Regions from separate parts of the Bradyrhizobium sp. HKCCYLS2038 genome, predicted to be linked through region 1. Evidence: riboswitches for the same ligand, from Rfam matches in the RefSeq annotation. Region 1 holds a riboswitch; the other holds the start of a gene.
What was found. Region 1 has a riboswitch for S-adenosylmethionine ahead of metX (homoserine O-acetyltransferase MetX). Riboswitches for the same ligand answer to the same signal wherever they lie in the genome.

Region 1 (4,210 bases):
GCCTGCCGATCTCTTCGGTCAGCCAGTTGCGCCACGTCTCGGTATGCGCCTTCGACATCTGCTGATGCGCCGTGTCCTCGATCGCGGCGACCGCAGCCAGCATCGCCGGCGTCGAGACGTTGAACGGCCCGCGAATGCGGTTGAGGGCATCGACGATGTGGGCCGGGCCGAACATCCAGCCGACGCGCAGCGCGGCGAGGCCGTGGATCTTGGAGAAGGTATGCGTGACGACGGTGTTCTCGGTAGTCGCGACCAGTTCGATGCCGAACTCGTAGTCGTTGCGCGAGACGTAGTCCGCATAGGCGGCGTCGAGCACCAGCAGAACATGCGCGGGCAGGCCGGCGCGCAGCCGCTTGACCTCGTCGAACGGGATGTAGGTCCCGGTCGGATTGTTCGGGTTGGCGAGCCAAACCAGCTTGGTGCGCGGCGTCACCGCAGTGAGGATGGCATCGACGTCGGTGCGATACTCCGTCTCGGCAGCAACGACGTTCCTGGCGCCGCAGCCCATGGTCGCGATCGGGTAGACCAGGAAGCCATGCGCGGTCGAGATCGCCTCGTCGCCCGGGCCGAGATACGCATGCGCCAGCAGGTTGAGGATCTCGTCGGAGCCGGCGCCGCAAACGATGCGCGCGGGATCGAGGCCATAGGTTCGGCCGATCGCTTCGCGCAGCACCCGCGAGGTGCCCTCGGGATAATCCTCCAGATGTCCGGCCGCGCTCTTGAACGCCTCGATCGCTTTGGGCGACGGGCCGAACGGCGTCTCATTGGCCGACAGCTTGAAAACCTTGCGGCCCGGCTCGGGCGTCGGGCTCTTGCCCGGTGCATACGGCGCAATGTCTGATATGCCGGCGTTCGGCACGGGGCGGGACATCATGAACTCCGGAAGATGATCACTGGCGCGGAGCGTCTCAGGCGGGAACCGTATAGCGTTTCGCATGCCCGCCGACGAGGGCCGTCGAGCGCACCGAGGCACCCGCGGCGATCAGGGCCGCCTTGATGCTGTCGATGTTCGACGGCGCTTCGATCGACACCAGCAGGGCCGCGCCGTCGAAGGCGGTATCGGGCACCGCGACGACATCGGCGAGCGGTGACAGCGCCCGCGACACCTGCGCATTCCAGCCGGAGACGCGGATGCTCCAGGTCTCGACCTCCAGCACCAGCGCGTCGTCGGCCACGCGCGACACGGCAAAGACCGGCAGCGCTGCCGGGTGATCGGCGCGCTCGATGAACGGCATCCGCGCGATGATCTTTGGTGCGCCTGCGGGCTCGAGCGTGATCCACCACGGTGTGTGTCCCGAGGTCGCGGACACCAGCGCGAGATCGCCCTTCGAATGCGCCGTCGCTTCCACCGCCGCCTGGGCGCTGAAATGCGCGACATAGGGCACGAGAAATCCGAAATGGAACCGGGCGGAGTCGCGCATTGCGGACTCGCCGACCGACACATCGGCATGCACCGAGAACGGCGCCTGCACATAGGTGAAGGTCGAGACGATCACGCGCCAGATGCCTTCGACGGTGTCGAGCGGCAGGATGCCGCGATGGCGCTGCACCAGGCGCCGCATCATGTCGGCCTCGCGCGCCGGGCGGAACGCCGAGCCGACCTCCTGGGTCTTCTTGACCTTGATCAGCCGGTCGATGATGTCGGCCCGGTTCATCAGGAGGTGATGGACCTGCTCGTCGATCGCGTCGATCTCCTTGCGCAGGTCGGCGAGCGAGGGCGGGGCGGGCGGCAGGTTCGACATGGGCGTGGTCACTCTTCGCGGGCCGCGGGGAAACGCGCAGCCGACTGGAACGAATGCCGTTCTCTCCGATGAAGGGGACCTGCGCAACAGCAAGTTTACCTTGTGCTGCCTAGGCTTGGCTGACCTGCAGCCGTGGGGTGCCGGATCGGTCAACCCCAGCTTGCCTTGACGACGAGCGCCCGCGGGACTAGTTTCTGCTCGTTCCGTGGTCATTTGAGCCGGCCGGCTTGCAGCCACGTTAAAAAACTCGCTAAACAGGCCGGGGACGTTATCGATCCCGGCCGAACCCCAGTTCAGGCCGGGTTTTTCATGGCCTGATATGTCACGTGGTTCGGGAGCCCTGGCCGAATGGCCGCGGTGAGAGACATGACAGGCCTGACGCCGAAATCCACATCCGCGCTGCGCACGGTCGCGCCCGAGGAGCGCTCGCACGAGGTCGACCATCCGAGCTCGCTGGTCGCGCAGTTCGGTGCCGACAAGCCGCTCAAGCTCGATTGCGGCGTCGACCTCACGCCGTTCCAGATCGCCTACCAGACCTATGGCGAGCTCAACGCCGACAAGTCCAACGCCGTCCTGATCTGCCACGCGCTGACCGGCGACCAGCACGTCGCCAACCGCCATCCGGTCACCGGCAAGCCCGGCTGGTGGGAGACGCTGGTCGGCCCGGGACGGCCGCTCGATCCGGCGCGCTACTTCATCATCTGCTCCAACGTGATCGGCGGCTGCATGGGCTCGACCGGTCCGGCGTCGCTGAACCCTGCCACCGGCAAGGTCTGGGGTCTTGATTTCCCGATCATCACCATCCCCGACATGGTGCGCGCCCAGGCGATGCTGATCGATCATCTCGGCATCGGCACCTTGTTCGCGGTGGTCGGCGGCTCGATGGGCGGCATGCAGGCGCTGCAATGGACGGTGGCGTATCCGCAGCGCGTGTTCGCCAATCTGGCGATCGCCTGCGCGACGCGGCACTCGGCCCAGAACATTGCCTTCCACGAGCTCGGCCGCCAGGCTGTCATGGCCGATCCCGAATGGGACCATGGCCGCTACGCCGACAAGGGCACGCACCCGCATCGCGGCCTCGCTGTGGCGCGGATGGCCGCGCATATCACTTATCTGTCCGACGCCGCGCTGCATCGCAAGTTTGGCCGCCGCATGCAGGACCGTGAGCTGCCGACATTCTCGTTCGACGCCGATTTCCAGGTCGAGAGCTATCTGCGCTACCAGGGCTCGTCCTTCGTCGAGCGCTTCGACGCCAATGCCTATCTCTATCTGACCCGCGCGATGGACTATTTCGATATCGCGGGCGACCATGACGGCACGCTGTCCGCAGCGTTCCGTGGCATCAAGACCCGCTTCTGCGTGGTGTCGTTCACCAGCGACTGGCTGTTTCCGACCTCGGAATCGCGCGCGCTGGTGCATGCGCTCAACGCCTCCAGCGCGCGGGTGTCGTTCGCGGAGATCGAAACCGACCGGGGGCACGACGCGTTCCTGCTCGACGTGCCCGAGTTCTTCGAGATCGCCAGCGCCTTTCTCGATTCCGCCGGCAAGGCGCGCGGCCTCAACGCCGCCAAGGGGAGCTGAGGCATGAGCCTGCAGGGTGTGCTGCCGCTGAACGGTTTCTCCGGCGGCGAGGTGCTGGCGTATCGGCCGGATCATCTGCTGGTCGCCGGCATGGTCGAGCGCGGCTCCAAGGTGCTCGACATCGGCTGCGGAGATGGTGATCTGTTGCAGCTGCTGGAGAGCCGCGGCATCGACGGTCGCGGCATCGAGCTGTCGCGCGAGGGCGTCAACCATTGCGTCGCCAAGGGCCTCGCGGTGGTGCAGGGTGACGCCGACACCGATCTCGTCGACTATCCCGACGACGCCTTCGACTACGTGATCCTGTCGCAGACCTTGCAGGCGACGCGCCGGCCGAAGGACGTGCTGGAAAATCTGCTGCGCATCGGCCGCCGCGCCATCGTCACCTTCCCGAATTTCGGCTTCTGGCGGCTGCGCCTGCAGCTCCTGGTCGGCGGCCACATGCCGCGCACTGACAACCTGCCCTTCACCTGGTACGACACGCCCAACATTCATTTCTGCACCATCAAGGATTTCGTGCAGCTCTGCGACGAGATCGGCGTCAAGATGGAGCGAGCGGTGGCGCTTGATAGTTACGGCCGCCCGCTGCGCGTGGCGATGCCCTGGTGGTTCTGGAACATGTTCGGCGAGCAGGGCGTGTTCCTGCTGAGCCGGGCGGAGAGGCGGTAGGGGCTCCTCGGCTGGCCGGTGGTGCGAAGTCCGGTGCGCGCACGTCATCCTCCGCTGTCGTCCCGGCCTTGAGCCGGGACCCATAGCCACCGGCCCTGCTGGGACGATGACTGGCAGTTGTGCTTTATCGAGAGATTCCGCGGTATGGATCCCGGCGTTCGCCGGGACGACAGCGAGAGTGTGGTGGCGTCAAGCCAACTCATGACCGCTGAAGTCAGCGC
Region 2 (4,210 bases), on a different contig from region 1:
ACACGAGCATGCCGACCATGAAGGTCGCGCCGAACGACAGCGCGATCAGCAGCGCATGCGACGCCAGCGTCGATGCCCGCTCGGTGTCGCCGGCGCCGAGCGCCCGCGCGATCGCCGATGCGACGCCGCCGCCCATGGCGCCGCCGGACATCGTCATGGTCAGGATCACCAGCGGGAACACCAGGGCCATCGCCGCCAGCGCCTCGATGCCGAGCCGGCCGATATAGGAGGTCTCGGCGATGACGACGCAGACGCCGGCCGAATTCGCGATGATGTTGGGCCAGGCGAGCGACAGCAGCGTGCGCAGGATCGGGCCGTCGACCAGGGCGTTCCGCACCGGCGGTCTGGCGGGTGGCAGGGATCGTGCTTCGTCGATCGGACTGTCGGCCAAGCCGATCTCGGACATGTTCGCCCCCGCTCGACCGCGCGCGCAGCGCGGCGCCCCTTGTCGTTGGAACTGTCCTAGCACACCCCCGGACAGCGCCCCGTGCCGCGGATGCATTGCGGGTACGCGCGCGGCGCGCAGCCGTTCCTAGAGGCGGAAATGCTTGGAGAGCTTCAGGCCCTGCGCCTGGTAGTTGGAGCCGATGCGGCTGCCATACATCGCGTTCGGCCGCGCCAGCATCTTCTCATAGACGAGGCGGCCGACGATCTGGCCGTGCTCGAGGATGAACGGCACCTCGCGCGAGCGCACCTCGAGCACCGCGCGCGAGCCCTGGCCGCCGGCGCCGGCATAGCCGAAGCCGGGATCGAAGAAGCCGGCATAGTGGACGCGGAATTCGCCGACCAAGGGATCGAACGGCACCATTTCGGCGGCGTAGTCCGGCGGCACCTGCACGGCTTCCTTGGAGGCCAGGATGTAGAACTCGCCGGGATCGAGAATGAGGCTGCCGTCGGGCCGCGCCTTGATCGGCTCCCAGAACTCTTCGACCGGATAGCCGGCGCGGCGGTCGACATCGACCACGCCGGTATGGCGCTTGGCGCGGTAGCCGACATAGCCATTGGCGTTGGCGCCGGACAGATCGACGGACAGCGCGACGCCGCCGGCGAGATCCGCATCGTCGCGATCGACCAGCCGCTCGGCCTGATGCAGCGCGACCAGTTCGCCCTCCGACAGCACGGCGTCGCGATAACGAAAGCGGACCTGCGACAGCCGCGAGCCCTCGCGCAGCAGCACCGGGAACGTCTTCGGGCTGATCTCGGCATAGAGCGGGCCGTGATAGCCGGCGCCAATCATGTCGAAGCGGCGGGTGCCGTCGGCGATGACGCGGGTGAAGACGTCGAGCCGCCCGGTCGAGCTCTTCGGATTGGCGGCGGCGACAATGTCCTTCGGCAGCGCCAGGCTCTCCAGCAGCGGCACGATATAGACGCAGTTCGTCTCCAGCACCGCGCCGTCGGCGAGCGCGAACTCGTGCAGCTTCAATTCGTCGATGCGCTCGGCGACGGTCGATCCCGGACCGGGCAGAAAGCTCGCCCGCACCCGGTAGGCGATGTCGCCGAGCCGCAAATCCAGGCTCGCCGGCTGGATCTGGCTCTCGACGAAATCATATTCCGGAATGATCAGGCCGGCCTCGGCCATCGCCACGATCATGCGATCGGGCAGGATGCCGTGGGCGTCGGGGCTAAGCGAGAACGGCAAGACCTGGTCCTTTGCAGGCGCCGGAACGGCGGCTTGTGAGCCAATATAGCGTCTTTCGACCGGTTATCCGATGGCCACCTTGACGAAAAGGCCGGTTGCGACTATGAGCACGACTTATCCCGTGGTGATTTGAGCCGGCCGGCTTGCAGCCACGTTAAATAAGTCGCTAAACAGGCCGGGGACGAATGTGATCCCGGCCGTGAGGAGTTTTCCCAGGCCGGTTTTTTTGTGCCCATCGCGCCGAGCGCGGTGGCCACGATGGAGGTCACATGTCCAATTCTCCTGCGTCGAAGTCCCCCGCGAAGACCCCGGCGTCGTTCGCCCAGTATCGCCCCGAAACCCGTCTGGTGCATTCCGGCGGCCTGCGCTCCGAATTCGGCGAGACCGCCGAGGCGCTCTACCTCACGCAAGGCTTCGTCTACGCCACCGCCGAGGAGTGCGAGGCGCGCTTCAAGGGCGAGGATCCCGGCTTCATCTATTCGCGCTTCTCCAACCCCACCACGGCGATGTTCGAGCGCCGCATGATCGAGCTCGAGGGCGCCGAGGCCTGCCGTTCCGCGGCGACCGGCATGGCCGCCGTCACCACCGCGATCCTCGCGCCGCTGCGTGCCGGCGATCACGTCGTCGCGGCGAAGGCGCTGTTCGGCTCCTGCCGCTACGTCGTCGAGGACCTCTTGCCGCGCTACGGCATCGAATCCACCCTGATCGACGGGCTCGATCTTGACCAGTGGCAGAAGGCGGTCAGGCCGAACACCAAGTCGTTCTTCCTGGAGAGCCCGACCAATCCGACGCTCGACGTGCTCGACATTCCCGCCATCGCCGAGATCGCCCATGCTGCCGGCGCGCGGCTGATCGTCGACAACGTGTTCGCCACCCCGATCTGGCAGAGCCCGCTGGCGCTCGGCGCCGACGCCGTCGTGTACTCCGCGACCAAGCACATCGACGGCCAGGGCCGCTGCCTCGGCGGCGTGATCCTCTCGTCGGAAGCCTTCATCGCCGAGCACATCCACAATTTCATGCGCCAGACCGGGCCGTCGATCTCGCCGTTCAACGCCTGGGTCCTGCTCAAGGGCTTGGAGACGCTGGCGGTGCGCGTGCGCGCGCAGACCGAGACCGCCGGCAAGGTCGCCGACTTCCTTGCTGCGCATCCGAAGATCTCGCGGCTGATCTATCCGGGCCGCGAGGACCATCCGCAGGCGGCGACAGTGAGGAAGCAGATGCGCGCCGGCTCCACCCTGGTCGGCTTCGAGGTCAAGGGCGGCAAGGCCGCCGCGTTCCGCACCCTCAACGGCTTGTCGCTCGCGCGCATCTCCAACAATCTCGGCGACGCCAAGACGCTGGTCACGCATCCCGCAACAACGACGCATCAGCGGCTGACGCCGGACGCGCGCGCCGAGCTCGGCATCAGCGAAGGCTTCATCCGCTTCTCCGCCGGCCTCGAGCATGCCGATGATCTGATCGCGGATCTCGACGCCGCCCTTCGGGCAGCGTAGCGAATGGCGAACAGGGAGTAGCGAATAGGTGGTCTCATCCCTATTCACTATTCCCAACTCGCTATTCGCCCCGATCACATTGGCCGATACGTCAGCACGTCGGCCGGCGCGTTAACGCCGAGCTTCACCTGGCCGACCGAGCGGATGATGTCGTCGCCGAGCAGCTGGGCGAAGCAGGCATAGCCCCAATCGCTCATGTGCAGACCATCGGCGATGACGAACTCGTTGATCGGGATCGCCTGGCGCTCGTGCCAGTCGCGCATCACCTCGAAGCGCGGGAAGATGCCGGCGTGATGCAGCTCGGCGATGCGGCCGAGCAGCTTGTTCATGCGGCTGGCGTTCTCCGAGCGCTCGTTGACGCGCGGCGAATACTGCAGGTCCACCAGCACGACGTCCGAGGCCGCCGCCTGGATCTTGGCGACGCCGTCGTCGACCAGCTTGGCGGTCTCGGCCGGATCGAGATCGCGCAGCACGGCGTTGGTGCCGACCTGCCAGATCACGAGGTCCGGATGACGGTCGATCACCGACGTCTCCAGCCGCTTCATCATTTCCGGCGCATCCTCGCCGCCGACGCCGGCATTGATCACGCTGATGTCGGCCATCGGATATTGCCGGCGCAGCTGCGCGGCAAGCCGGTTGGGGTAGTTGTAGTCCGGCGTGGTCGCGCCGTAGCCCTGCGTCGACGACGAGCCGAACGCGACGATCACGATCGGCAGGCCCGAGGCCAGCTTGTTGGCGACGTGCGGCAGCGAGATGAAGTTCTTCTTGGCCACGCCCTTCGGCGGCAGGCACGGCACGCGGTTGAAGATGTCGGAAGCCGATTTGGCGACTTGCTTGACCTTGTCGATGGCCCGCTCGGTGATGCTCCGCGACGGCGGCTGCACCGCCGCGACCGGCTGCGCTGCTGCGGCGGGTGCGCCGGCCTCCGGCGGCGGGACCGGCTGCATCGGCGTGGCCGGCGGATTGCTGGCCGAGGGGCGCACGGCGGCGATCTGACCCGGCGCCTGGCTGCCGGCCTGGGCAACCACGATGTGACCGATGCTCGGCCGGAGCTCGCTGATCGACTCGGTGTCCTGGG

Region 2: another riboswitch for S-adenosylmethionine. It lies ahead of ACQR1I_RS18795 (O-succinylhomoserine sulfhydrylase); the one in region 1 lies ahead of metX (homoserine O-acetyltransferase MetX).

The regions. Positions count from the first base shown of each region.
Region 1 is NZ_JBNPTM010000014.1:19,008-23,217, reverse strand. Features, by position in the region: gene hisC (histidinol-phosphate transaminase) at 1-871, opposite strand, end outside; gene ACQR1I_RS34270 (chorismate mutase) at 909-1,742, opposite strand; SAM riboswitch at 1,938-2,017, shown strand; gene metX (homoserine O-acetyltransferase MetX) at 2,109-3,323, shown strand; gene metW (methionine biosynthesis protein MetW) at 3,327-3,989, shown strand.
Region 2 is NZ_JBNPTM010000004.1:159,799-164,008, forward strand. Features, by position in the region: gene ACQR1I_RS18785 (MATE family efflux transporter) at 1-406, opposite strand, end outside; gene ACQR1I_RS18790 (2'-deoxycytidine 5'-triphosphate deaminase) at 533-1,639, opposite strand; SAM riboswitch at 1,751-1,830, shown strand; gene ACQR1I_RS18795 (O-succinylhomoserine sulfhydrylase) at 1,909-3,132, shown strand; gene ACQR1I_RS18800 (GDSL-type esterase/lipase family protein) at 3,207-4,210, opposite strand, start outside.